3 regions of the Paenibacillus sp. SAF-068 genome follow, and region 3 is predicted to be linked to each of the others. Evidence: predicted binding sites of a transcription regulator. Region 3 holds the regulator's gene; each other region holds the start of a gene.

Region 1 (3,209 bases), on a different contig from region 3:
CGTGTCTGTCCCCTCGCAGAGCCAGCGCACTTCCGGATAATTGCTGATAATCCCGGCGACTGGCATCATCCTGAATATCGACTGCATGCACAAGTGCCAGTGCCTCTTCCACGCGACCTGTCTCCTGATAAATGCGGAATTGCCAATGTCTCGCGGTTTCTCCGCCAAGTTCGTCCAGGATGCGCAGCGCAGTTCCATAATCATCGTTAATACGCAGTAATTCCGCTCGTACAAGCTGATCTTCTCCTGCCTCAAGCCAGCGACATAGCTGTTCATAATGATGTCGTTCCTGTTCGTCGGATGCACTAATCCCGTACACCAGCAGAGCGTCCTCTAACTTGCCGGCCCGGGCATGAATGGCAGACAGGAAGCGATAATGGGAGACGACACAATCACTGCGACCATTCAAGACTGCATGGGTGAAGGCCTCTTGCAACGAATGGATGGCCCGAGAATCTTCAAGCAAGTACTCATAGGCTGCCAGCAAAAAGGATATGGTCTCATGTGCCCCAGCTTTGGCTCGAAGCTGGCGATAGAAGTCGGCACGCACACTGCATTGAAGCAGGGTGACGCTATCGGGCGTACCTGACAGGATCTGCCGCAGCGCATGCAGGAAGAACAGCTCGTAGTCCCGGAGAGGGACTTCAAGATTATCCTTTTGCACCGTACCCGCAGGTGAAGGGTCTTCCCCTCCTAACCAGATGGCGCGTACGCCTTGGAATAACAGCTTCATATATCGTGTTTCGGAGAATGTACCTACCAGATCAGCGATACCGACCAGTTTGGAAATGCTGCTCTCCCATAGCGGAGATTCTGCTTCGTTTCCAGCAGGCTCGGGGAGCAAGACGATACATAGATCAGGTTCCATCGAGGCCGCTGTCATCAGCCAATAGGGATGGGTAACGACCGCGACGGTGCGGGGCTCCAGCAACAGCTCCTCGGCTTCAGGTAGGGAGATCACGTTGATAACCGCAGGTACATCCTCTGTTTGCTTCAGGCTGCTGACATAGTAGACCTCTCCCTCGATGGACAGCAGTGCAACAATATCCGGGTAGGGAAAGGATGACCATCCTCCTTTGCGCGGGAATAGCACATATCGGACAGGGGGCTGGGCCGTATGCGCCATATCGGGGCTGGCTTCGGAGTTTTCACCGGGTAACGGCGCAGTTCTTTCCATGAATCGTTCACCTCACCTTGACTGTAATATGGAGCACCATTCTCGCAACATGTGCATCATGCTTTCACTTCATATGTAAAGCCCTCACGGCACTTCGCATGATATGCCTGAGACTAACATATGGGCATTCCGTCCCAAACATGAGTATCTTCCATCAATACATGAAGTTGGCAAGCCATTATAGAACTTCCCTCCGCTCCAATCCTCCATTTTCGGCTTCATTCCACGTTCCCGGTACTGAAAAAAAGATGTTTGAATTCGCACTACAATAGGCTGATTTTTATATTTTATGTGACCAGGATCACTTTTTTTTGCTCTAAACACGTAGATTGTGATAATTCTCACATGTATAAAATAGGTAATCTGGCACAATACGTTCATCAACGTATTTGGCGGACAGACAGCGAAGGTGCAGCTTCAATGCTAAATACGCATACTGCAAAGTGAACAGAAAGAAGGGGTAACGGTATGGATCCGATTATGTTATCGCGTATCCAATATGCACTTACAACGATTTTCCATTTCTTCTTTGTCCCGCTATCCATCGGTCTTGTGCTGTTGGTTGCAATCATGGAGACGTTGTACGTTGTTAAGGGTAAGGAAATCTACAAAACGATGGCCAAGTTCTGGGGCAAGCTGTTCCTGATTAACTTTGCCGTCGGGGTTGTCACAGGTATTCTGCAAGAATTCCAGTTCGGCATGAACTGGTCCGAGTACTCTCGGTTTGTGGGGGACGTGTTCGGTGCACCGCTGGCTGTTGAAGCGTTACTCGCGTTTTTTATGGAGTCTACATTTATCGGGTTGTGGATATTCGGCTGGGATCGTTTGTCCAAAAAAGTGCATCTGGCCTGCATTTGGCTGGTGTTTGTCGGCACATTCCTGTCCGCACTGTGGATTCTGGCTGCCAATTCATTTATGCAGCATCCCGTCGGGTTTGAGATCAACAACGGCCGAGCCGAGATGAATGATTTCTTCGCACTGATCACGAATGGTCAGCTTCTCGTCGAGTTCCCGCATACGATTTTTGGGGCATTGATGACAGGGGCTTTCGTCGTCACCGGAATCAGTGCTTACAAATTGATGAAGAAGCAGGATGTGGAGATTTTCCGCAAATCATTTAATATTGCGATCATCATTGGACTCGTTTCTTCATTAGGTGTGGCTTTCTCGGGACACTTTCAGGCGCAATATCTGGTAGAGACACAGCCGATGAAGATGGCAGCCAGTGAAGGCACATGGACGACAACGGAAGATCCGGCACCATGGACGGTGGTCGCTTTTATTGATCCGGATAAACAGGAGAATACCGGTGAGATCAAAGTCCCCGGACTGCTCAGTTACCTGTCCTACAGTAAATTCTCCGGCAGTGTCAAAGGCATGAAGGAGCTTCAGGCCGAGTATGAACAGACGTATGGACCGGGGGACTATATTCCGCCAGTACGGACAACGTTCTGGAGTTTCCGCATCATGATTGCAGCGGGTGGTCTGATGATTGTCCTGGCGTTATACGGAACGTTCCTGGCCATGCGCAAGAAGCTGGAGGTCGCTGGAAAGTGGTTTATGCGTCTGATGGTATTTGCCATATCCTTGCCGTTTATTGCCAATACATCAGGTTGGATCATGACTGAGGTTGGAAGGCAGCCATGGACGGTATTTGGCTATATGACCACTGAAGCCGGGGTCTCGCCGAACGTATCCGCAGGAATGATTTTGTTCTCAACCATCGCTTTTACCGCCGCGTATACGGTTCTCGGAATCGTGATGGTATACCTGTTCGTACGTGAGATCAAGGCTGGGCCATTTGCGGTCGATAAGCCGGAAGATCACGATGAATCGGCCGATCCGTTCGGCGTGGATGGAGGTTATTCCGTTGTCACTAAGTGAGTTGTGGTTTTTGCTGATTGCCGTATTGTTTGTCGGTTTCTTCTTTTTGGAAGGTTTTGATTTTGGTGTGGGGATGTCCACAGGTATTATTGCCAAAACAGACCGTGAACGCCGGACCCTGATCAACTCGATCGGTCCGTTCTGGGAT
Region 2 (3,209 bases), on a different contig from region 3:
CATACCGCTGCAAATACCCCATTCTCCTGATCGATCATCGTATGGCTCCCCCTCTTTAAAAAGCTATCCCTATATCATATCTTCTTCGAGGTTATCACGTAAAGAGAACAGTATGTTTTTGCTTCATATTCGCCGCTATAGCACCTTCAAAATATTTTCAAGAAAATGTTTTGCCATTTGATTCAATTTCAGAATACAGGGGTAAATTAAAAATAAGGCATTAGGCTAGTGTTTCCCCACTTCCTCCTCATGCCATATCATGGACCACTCCCGAAATTCGCCATGAACAGGTTTCGTTCCCCCGAACCTTGTCATGGCGAATTTATTTTGCTTTAAAACTCCAATAAAGGACACAAAAAAAAGATTCCGACCTGCTCCATCACAGCATATTTGCCATGAACCGAGCAAAGTTAGAATCGTCTTCACTTCTATGTGTATATGATATATGTGTTTCGTGTCATGCATTGTAGTGCCATACTCCGCTACGCCTGCTTGCTCAACATCACTCTACCCTCCGCCTCCACAGGTTCGATCGACGTTACTACCTCTGGTTTCACTTTTGGCTCAGCTTGGCGCAGGTACACCACCCAATAGGCTGCAGCTACAAACAGAGCGCCTCCAGTCAGATTGCCGAGCCACACCGGAATGAAATTCATCACATATTGTCCCCACGAATAATGTCCTTCGAAAATTGCAGCCGGAATGAGGAACATATTGGCCACAACGTGCTGGAATCCAATGGCCACAAACGCCATCGTTGGAAACCAAATGCCCAGTACCTTGCCACTCATCGTATCCGATGCATAAGATAGCCACACAGCCAGCGCGACCAGCCAGTTACAGCCGATGCCGGAGATAAAGGCTTGTAAGAAGCCGTCATGCAGCTTGTGTCCGGCCATATCCACTACTTTAGCCAAATACACGCCCTCTCCAGTCAGACCAAGCACATGTCCAAACGCGTACGCGACAAAGATTGCTCCAAGAAAATTACCTATCGTTACTAATGATAGATTTTTCACCATGCTGCCTACCGACAGCTTGCGCGCGATCGTAGCGAGCGGAACAGCCATCATATTGCCTGTCAGCAATTCACCGCCACCGATGAGCACCATAATTAGTCCCACCGGGAACACAGCTGCACCAATCAGATTAACCAAGCTCCCCCACTCTGCCGGAACAGATGCAATCACCCGGATGTCCAGTAGAAAACCCAACGCAATAAATGCCCCTGCCAGAAAACTGAGTACCAAGACTGAAGACACCGGATATTGCGCCTTTTTCATGCCTGTTTGCGCCGTATATTGTGCAACCTCAAGAGGTGTTTTCGCTGCCATATCGTTCATCCTCTCCTTCATTGTTCATTCATCATTGCAATAAAATCATTGGGAAATTCTTTGGTTACGCGTCGAATGCCATATCCTAATTGTATCTTGGTCCTATGCAAAACTTTGTGCAAATTATCACAATGTTATGTATAAAAGTCGTTATTCATGCTTGTCATCCAATGACTATCACAGCAAAAGATACTGGGCATGCTAATATGTAACTTCATCATAAATATCAAAAAAAGACTGGCGATATGATCGCCAGTCTTTGGGTATTTTTTGGCTTCCTTACACCATTGCTGGTGCTTTTACTTCTACCGGTGGCAGTGCTTGCAGACCTGCCGTGTTCAGGAAGTTCCATGGTTTGTTGTAATGTGGCTGGAAGAAGAAGTCGATGAAGGCCAGTTCATCTACGGTCATGTTGTTTTGGATGCAGACCGAGATCGTATTAATCGATTGGGTCAGATCAACCTGTGACATCACCTGTGCTCCGACGATCCGACGAGTAGCCTGCTCATATACTACTTTGAGCAACAGTTTCTCAGCCGTTGGCATGAACTCCGGACGGTAGCTGTCTTCCAGTACGACAGATTCAACAATCAGACCTTCATCAGCAGCAGACGTTTCCGTCATCCCCGTACCCGCAATATTTTGCTCATATATTTTGATACCCGATGTTCCTTGTGTACCCATATACGGTGTCGTAGGACGAACCAGGTTACGGGCTACGAGTGTACCCATCCGCACGGCGTTGGTTGCCAGTGGAATGTAAGATGCTTTGCCTGTCGGGTTGTAATGAATAGCACAGCTGTCACCCGCAGCGAAGACGTCTTTTTGACTCGTTTGCATATATTTATCCACGATGATTGCGCCGTTTGGCAGCATATCCACTTGGCCTTTGAGCAGTTCGGTATTTGGACGGAAACCAATGCAGAGAATAACCAGATCGGTTTCGAATTCCCCTTTGGACGTGATTACCTTGGTCACTTTACCATTCTCTCCAGTAAACTTCTGTACCGTTTGACCGAGAGCCAGCTTGATGCCGCGTCCAGTCAGCGTATCTTCAATCGCATCTGTGAACTCAGGATCCAAATATTTATTCAGAATCCGATCCACACTGTCAATCAGAGTAACTTCCTTGCCGTTCATCTGGAACGCCTCAACCAGTTCTACGCCGATATATCCTGCACCTACAACGGTAACGCGTTTCGCATCTTTAGCTTTTTCGATAATCGTGTTGGAATGATTGTAGTTTTTGCACAGCAGAATGTTGTCCATCTCAATGCCTTCAAGCTTCGGAACGACAGGCCATGAACCGGTTGTCACAATCAGTTTGTCAAACGTATCTTCAAATTCTTCCCCGGTTTGCAGGTTTTTAGCCCGAAGGGTATGGCCCTTGGCATCGACTGCTGTCACTTCGTGAAGCATCTTGGTCACTACACCGAGATCTGCCAGTTGATTAGGTGAAGAATAGAACAAGCCGTCAGGGTCTTTCACAACCCCACCTACATAAAGCGCAATGCCGCAAGATAGGAAGGAGATATTGTCATTGCGCTCATACACCGTGATGGTAGCGTCCGGGTACAATTTGGCGGTATTTACGATGGCTGCGGTCCCTGCGTGTGTACATCCGATAACTGCGATTTTCATTAAAAGTTCCTCCTCGAAATATATAAATGAGTTTGAATATAACGTTATTATGGTTGTGAAATATTTCACTTCTTGTTCGAAACTGTGTATGTGATTTATTTCACTTTATACACTCATTATAATGTGATCTTTTTCACATTGCAATAGGTAGAGCAAAAAAAGTTTGTCGAAGGAGGTCCTTCCTTGTATTTACGCCTTTCTTCCCTTCACTGTATTGATTTCATTGTCCCCGGA
Region 3 (3,209 bases):
TCTTTATCACCCCAGATATACTTGCGCAATTCATCATAGGATGTAATGCCCAGTTGTTCCTGTGCTGCCTGTATGGCGAGCGATTCTTCCTTGCGCTGGTCCTGCGTGACATACACGTAATAACGCTGAAGTCCAAACAGAATCAGAACCAGTGCAAGCAGCGAAATCCATATCCACTTCTTTTTTTTCTTCAAAAGCCGAACTTCCTTTCCCTAAGATGCTCTGACCTGCAATTATCGAGCAAGCAGACCATCAAATGCCAATTGAGACTCACGCAAAATGCGCTCTTCATCCAGCGTCAGACATTCGCCATGTTTCACCACTTGTTTCCCATCGACCCATACGTGCTCCACATCTTTGGCAGAAGCCGAGTAGATTGTATGCGAGATCAGGTCTGTATGCGGGTAGAAATGTGCCTGTTCAATATCCAGGGCGATAAAATCAGCCTTCATGCCAACCCGGAGTGCTCCGGTATTGTTCAAGAAGATGGATTTAGCACCATATGACGTTCCGAGTAGTAATGCTTCGCCTGCTGGCACAGCTGTCGGGTCACCCGACACACCTTTGTGGATCAATGCAGCCAGTCTCATTTCTTCGAACATATCCAGGTTGTTGTTGCTTGCCGGTCCGTCTGTTCCGAGTGACACGGTAACTCCTGCTTTCAGCAACGCAGGTACCCGTGCAACACCGGAGGCCAGTTTCAGGTTACTTCCCGGGTTATGGGATACTGCCACATCGTGACGGGCCAAAATCTCAATCTCTTCGTCATTCAGATGTACCGCATGTGCAACCAGAGATGGACGGGAGAAAAAGCCCAATTTCTCCAGATGTGCGACAGGACGCAATCCGTAGTCTGTGACGTTCTGTTCGACTTCACGAAGCGTTTCCGACATATGGGTATGCAGGGGAAGGTTCAGGTCGTTGGCGACCTGTACAAGCTTCTCTATGTAGTCTGGAGGGCATGTATATGGTGCATGTGGCGAGATTACGGTTGTAATGCGACCATCTGCCTGTCCATTCCACTCGCGTGCAAACGCAGCCGACTCCTCCAGCTTCCGCAATTGCTCCTCTTCCGAGCAGAGTCCGATTACTCCACGTGCCAGTGCTGCTCTAACGCCGGATTGTTCCACCACTTTGGCAACTTGATCCATGTGATCATACATATCCAGGAACGCTGTAGTTCCGCCTTTCAACATTTCAAGCACGGATAGCGAAGTTCCCCAGTATACGTCTTCTGAAGTCATTTTCGCTTCCATCGGCCACATTTTTTCCTGCAACCATACTTGCAACGCAAGATCATCTCCGTGCCCTCTAAGCAATGACATCGCTGCATGACCATGCGTATTGATCAGACCCGGCAGGAAGAACAACCCTTTTCCATCCACTTTGGTACAATTTTCGTCTCCATCCGGCAATGTCTCACCAATATGCACAATCTTGTCATTCTCGACAACCATGTATCCTTGAACCACGTTCCAGGTTGTGCCTTCATTCACGGCAAATTTGCCGTTGTGGATTACCCATCTATTTGTCGTCATCTTGCTCTTCGTCCTTTCCAGTCTCCAAGTAATAGGCCAAACTTAGCAGATCCGTTGTAAAGTCAGCATGATGAATGCGGATGTGCGGCGGTGTTTTTAGAATGGTTGGTGCAAAATTAAGGATCGCTTCGATTCCGGATTCAATCAGCTGATCGGCTACGTTTTGAGCTTCCGTATCCGGAACGGTAATAATTCCGATGCGGATGTTATCTGCTTTAACCGCTTCCGTTAATTCATTCATTGGTTTTACTTTTAAACTGTTGATCTGACTACCAATCTTCGGTCCATATGCATCGAATACTGCAACAATCTTCATGTTATCTTTCAGATATGCGTTGTAGTTGGACAAGGCTTGTCCGAGGTTACCCGCACCTACCAAAGCTACATTGATTTGCTGATCAATTTTGAGTATGTGACGAATTTTCTCGATCAAATAGGAAACATCATACCCGATCCCTTTACGACCAAAATCACCGAAATAAGCCAGGTCTTTTCGAATTTGGGCCGGATTCAGATCCAGCCGCTGTCCAAGCTCTTGAGAAGAAACAGTAGCCACCTCACGCTGATGCAACTCACTCAAATAGCGCAAGTATACAGGCAGACGTCGTACCACCGCTTCCGAAATTTTATCCGATTTCATTCTTGCTCCCCCTTACCAAGCCTACGATAAAATAATAGATGAAAAGTTGAGCATTCTGTATAAACACAGAGATAGACGTGATATTTCATACAGAATGCTCTTTGTAATTTAGGTTATAAGTTCTTACGTGCAATTGCTTATCGGATACGGAAATATCTAATAAAGTTTAACGCCAATCGATAGTGTCACGCAATGATACAGCGAATAAATAACCACTACTCCTGTTCATTAGCAGGTGCTTCTAACCACTCGGTAATTCGTGGAACCATCTGCTCCGTGAGCATATGCTCCATTTTTGGACCAGGTAATGAATATAAAAAGAATTTACCATAGTACGCTTCAATCACCCGAGTATCATAAACAATGACAATGCCTCTGTCCTTTGCTGTACGCACCAATCTGCCAAATCCTTGCTTGAAACGAATGACCGCTTGCGGCACGGACAGTTTCATGAACGGATTCTTCTTCTGTTCCTGAAGCAACTCACTCTTGGCTTCCACCAACGGATGATTCGGCGGCTGGAAAGGCAATCTCACAATAGCGAGACAGGTTAGAGCTTCTCCCGGGATATCCACACCTTCCCAGAAGCTGCTTGTGCCCAGAAGTACCGTAGCTTTGGCCTCCTGGAACCTGCGAGTCAACTTGGAGCGGCTACCACTGTCTACGCCTTGGCCCAACAATGAGATGTCGTTACCGGACAGTGCCTCCTTCAGCGGGTCATAGACCTGTCGCAGCATCTTGTATGAGGTAAACAGAACCATCATGCGTCCACGCGTGGCAATTGCGGTCTCTGCGAGTGACTGCACCAGCATATTGACAAAGTGCGCATCACCCACACTGCCCTTCACACTTGGGAAATCACGCGGAATCACCAGAAGTGCCTGATCGCGATAGTTGAACGGTGATGGCAGCATCGACGTTAAGAGGCGATTATTCTCAGAGGCTTCTTGCAAGCCAAGCTGCTCAATCATGAACTGGAATGACTTATCTACAGAGAGCGTAGCTGATGTAAGCACAACGCTTTTCTTTTT

The links. Region 3 encodes Rex, which represses fermentation and respiration genes when NADH is low (regulators of the CRP and FNR family bind a similar motif). Its sites were predicted from a motif close to TTGTGAAATATTTCACAA; they were not measured.
Region 1: a site for Rex is predicted at 1,507-1,524, ahead of ACTHPG_RS19680 (cytochrome ubiquinol oxidase subunit I). Genes of this name have one in related genera too.
Region 2: a site for Rex is predicted at 1,449-1,466, ahead of ACTHPG_RS20305 (formate/nitrite transporter family protein). Genes of this name have one in related genera too.

Annotation. Positions count from the first base shown of each region.
Region 1 is NZ_JBQCJX010000003.1:436,544-439,752, forward strand. It holds gene ACTHPG_RS19675 (tetratricopeptide repeat protein) at 1-1,177, opposite strand, end outside; gene ACTHPG_RS19680 (cytochrome ubiquinol oxidase subunit I) at 1,646-3,061, shown strand; gene cydB (cytochrome d ubiquinol oxidase subunit II) at 3,006-3,209, shown strand, end outside.
Region 2 is NZ_JBQCJX010000003.1:587,977-591,185, reverse strand. It holds gene ACTHPG_RS20310 (molybdopterin-containing oxidoreductase family protein) at 1-38, opposite strand, end outside; gene ACTHPG_RS20305 (formate/nitrite transporter family protein) at 483-1,334, opposite strand; gene ACTHPG_RS20300 (FAD-dependent oxidoreductase) at 1,614-2,975, opposite strand.
Region 3 is NZ_JBQCJX010000001.1:3,055,898-3,059,106, forward strand. It holds gene ACTHPG_RS13165 (DUF5590 domain-containing protein) at 1-194, opposite strand, end outside; gene ACTHPG_RS13170 (amidohydrolase) at 234-1,538, opposite strand; gene ACTHPG_RS13175 (redox-sensing transcriptional repressor Rex) at 1,525-2,178, opposite strand; gene dinG (ATP-dependent DNA helicase DinG) at 2,394-3,209, opposite strand, start outside.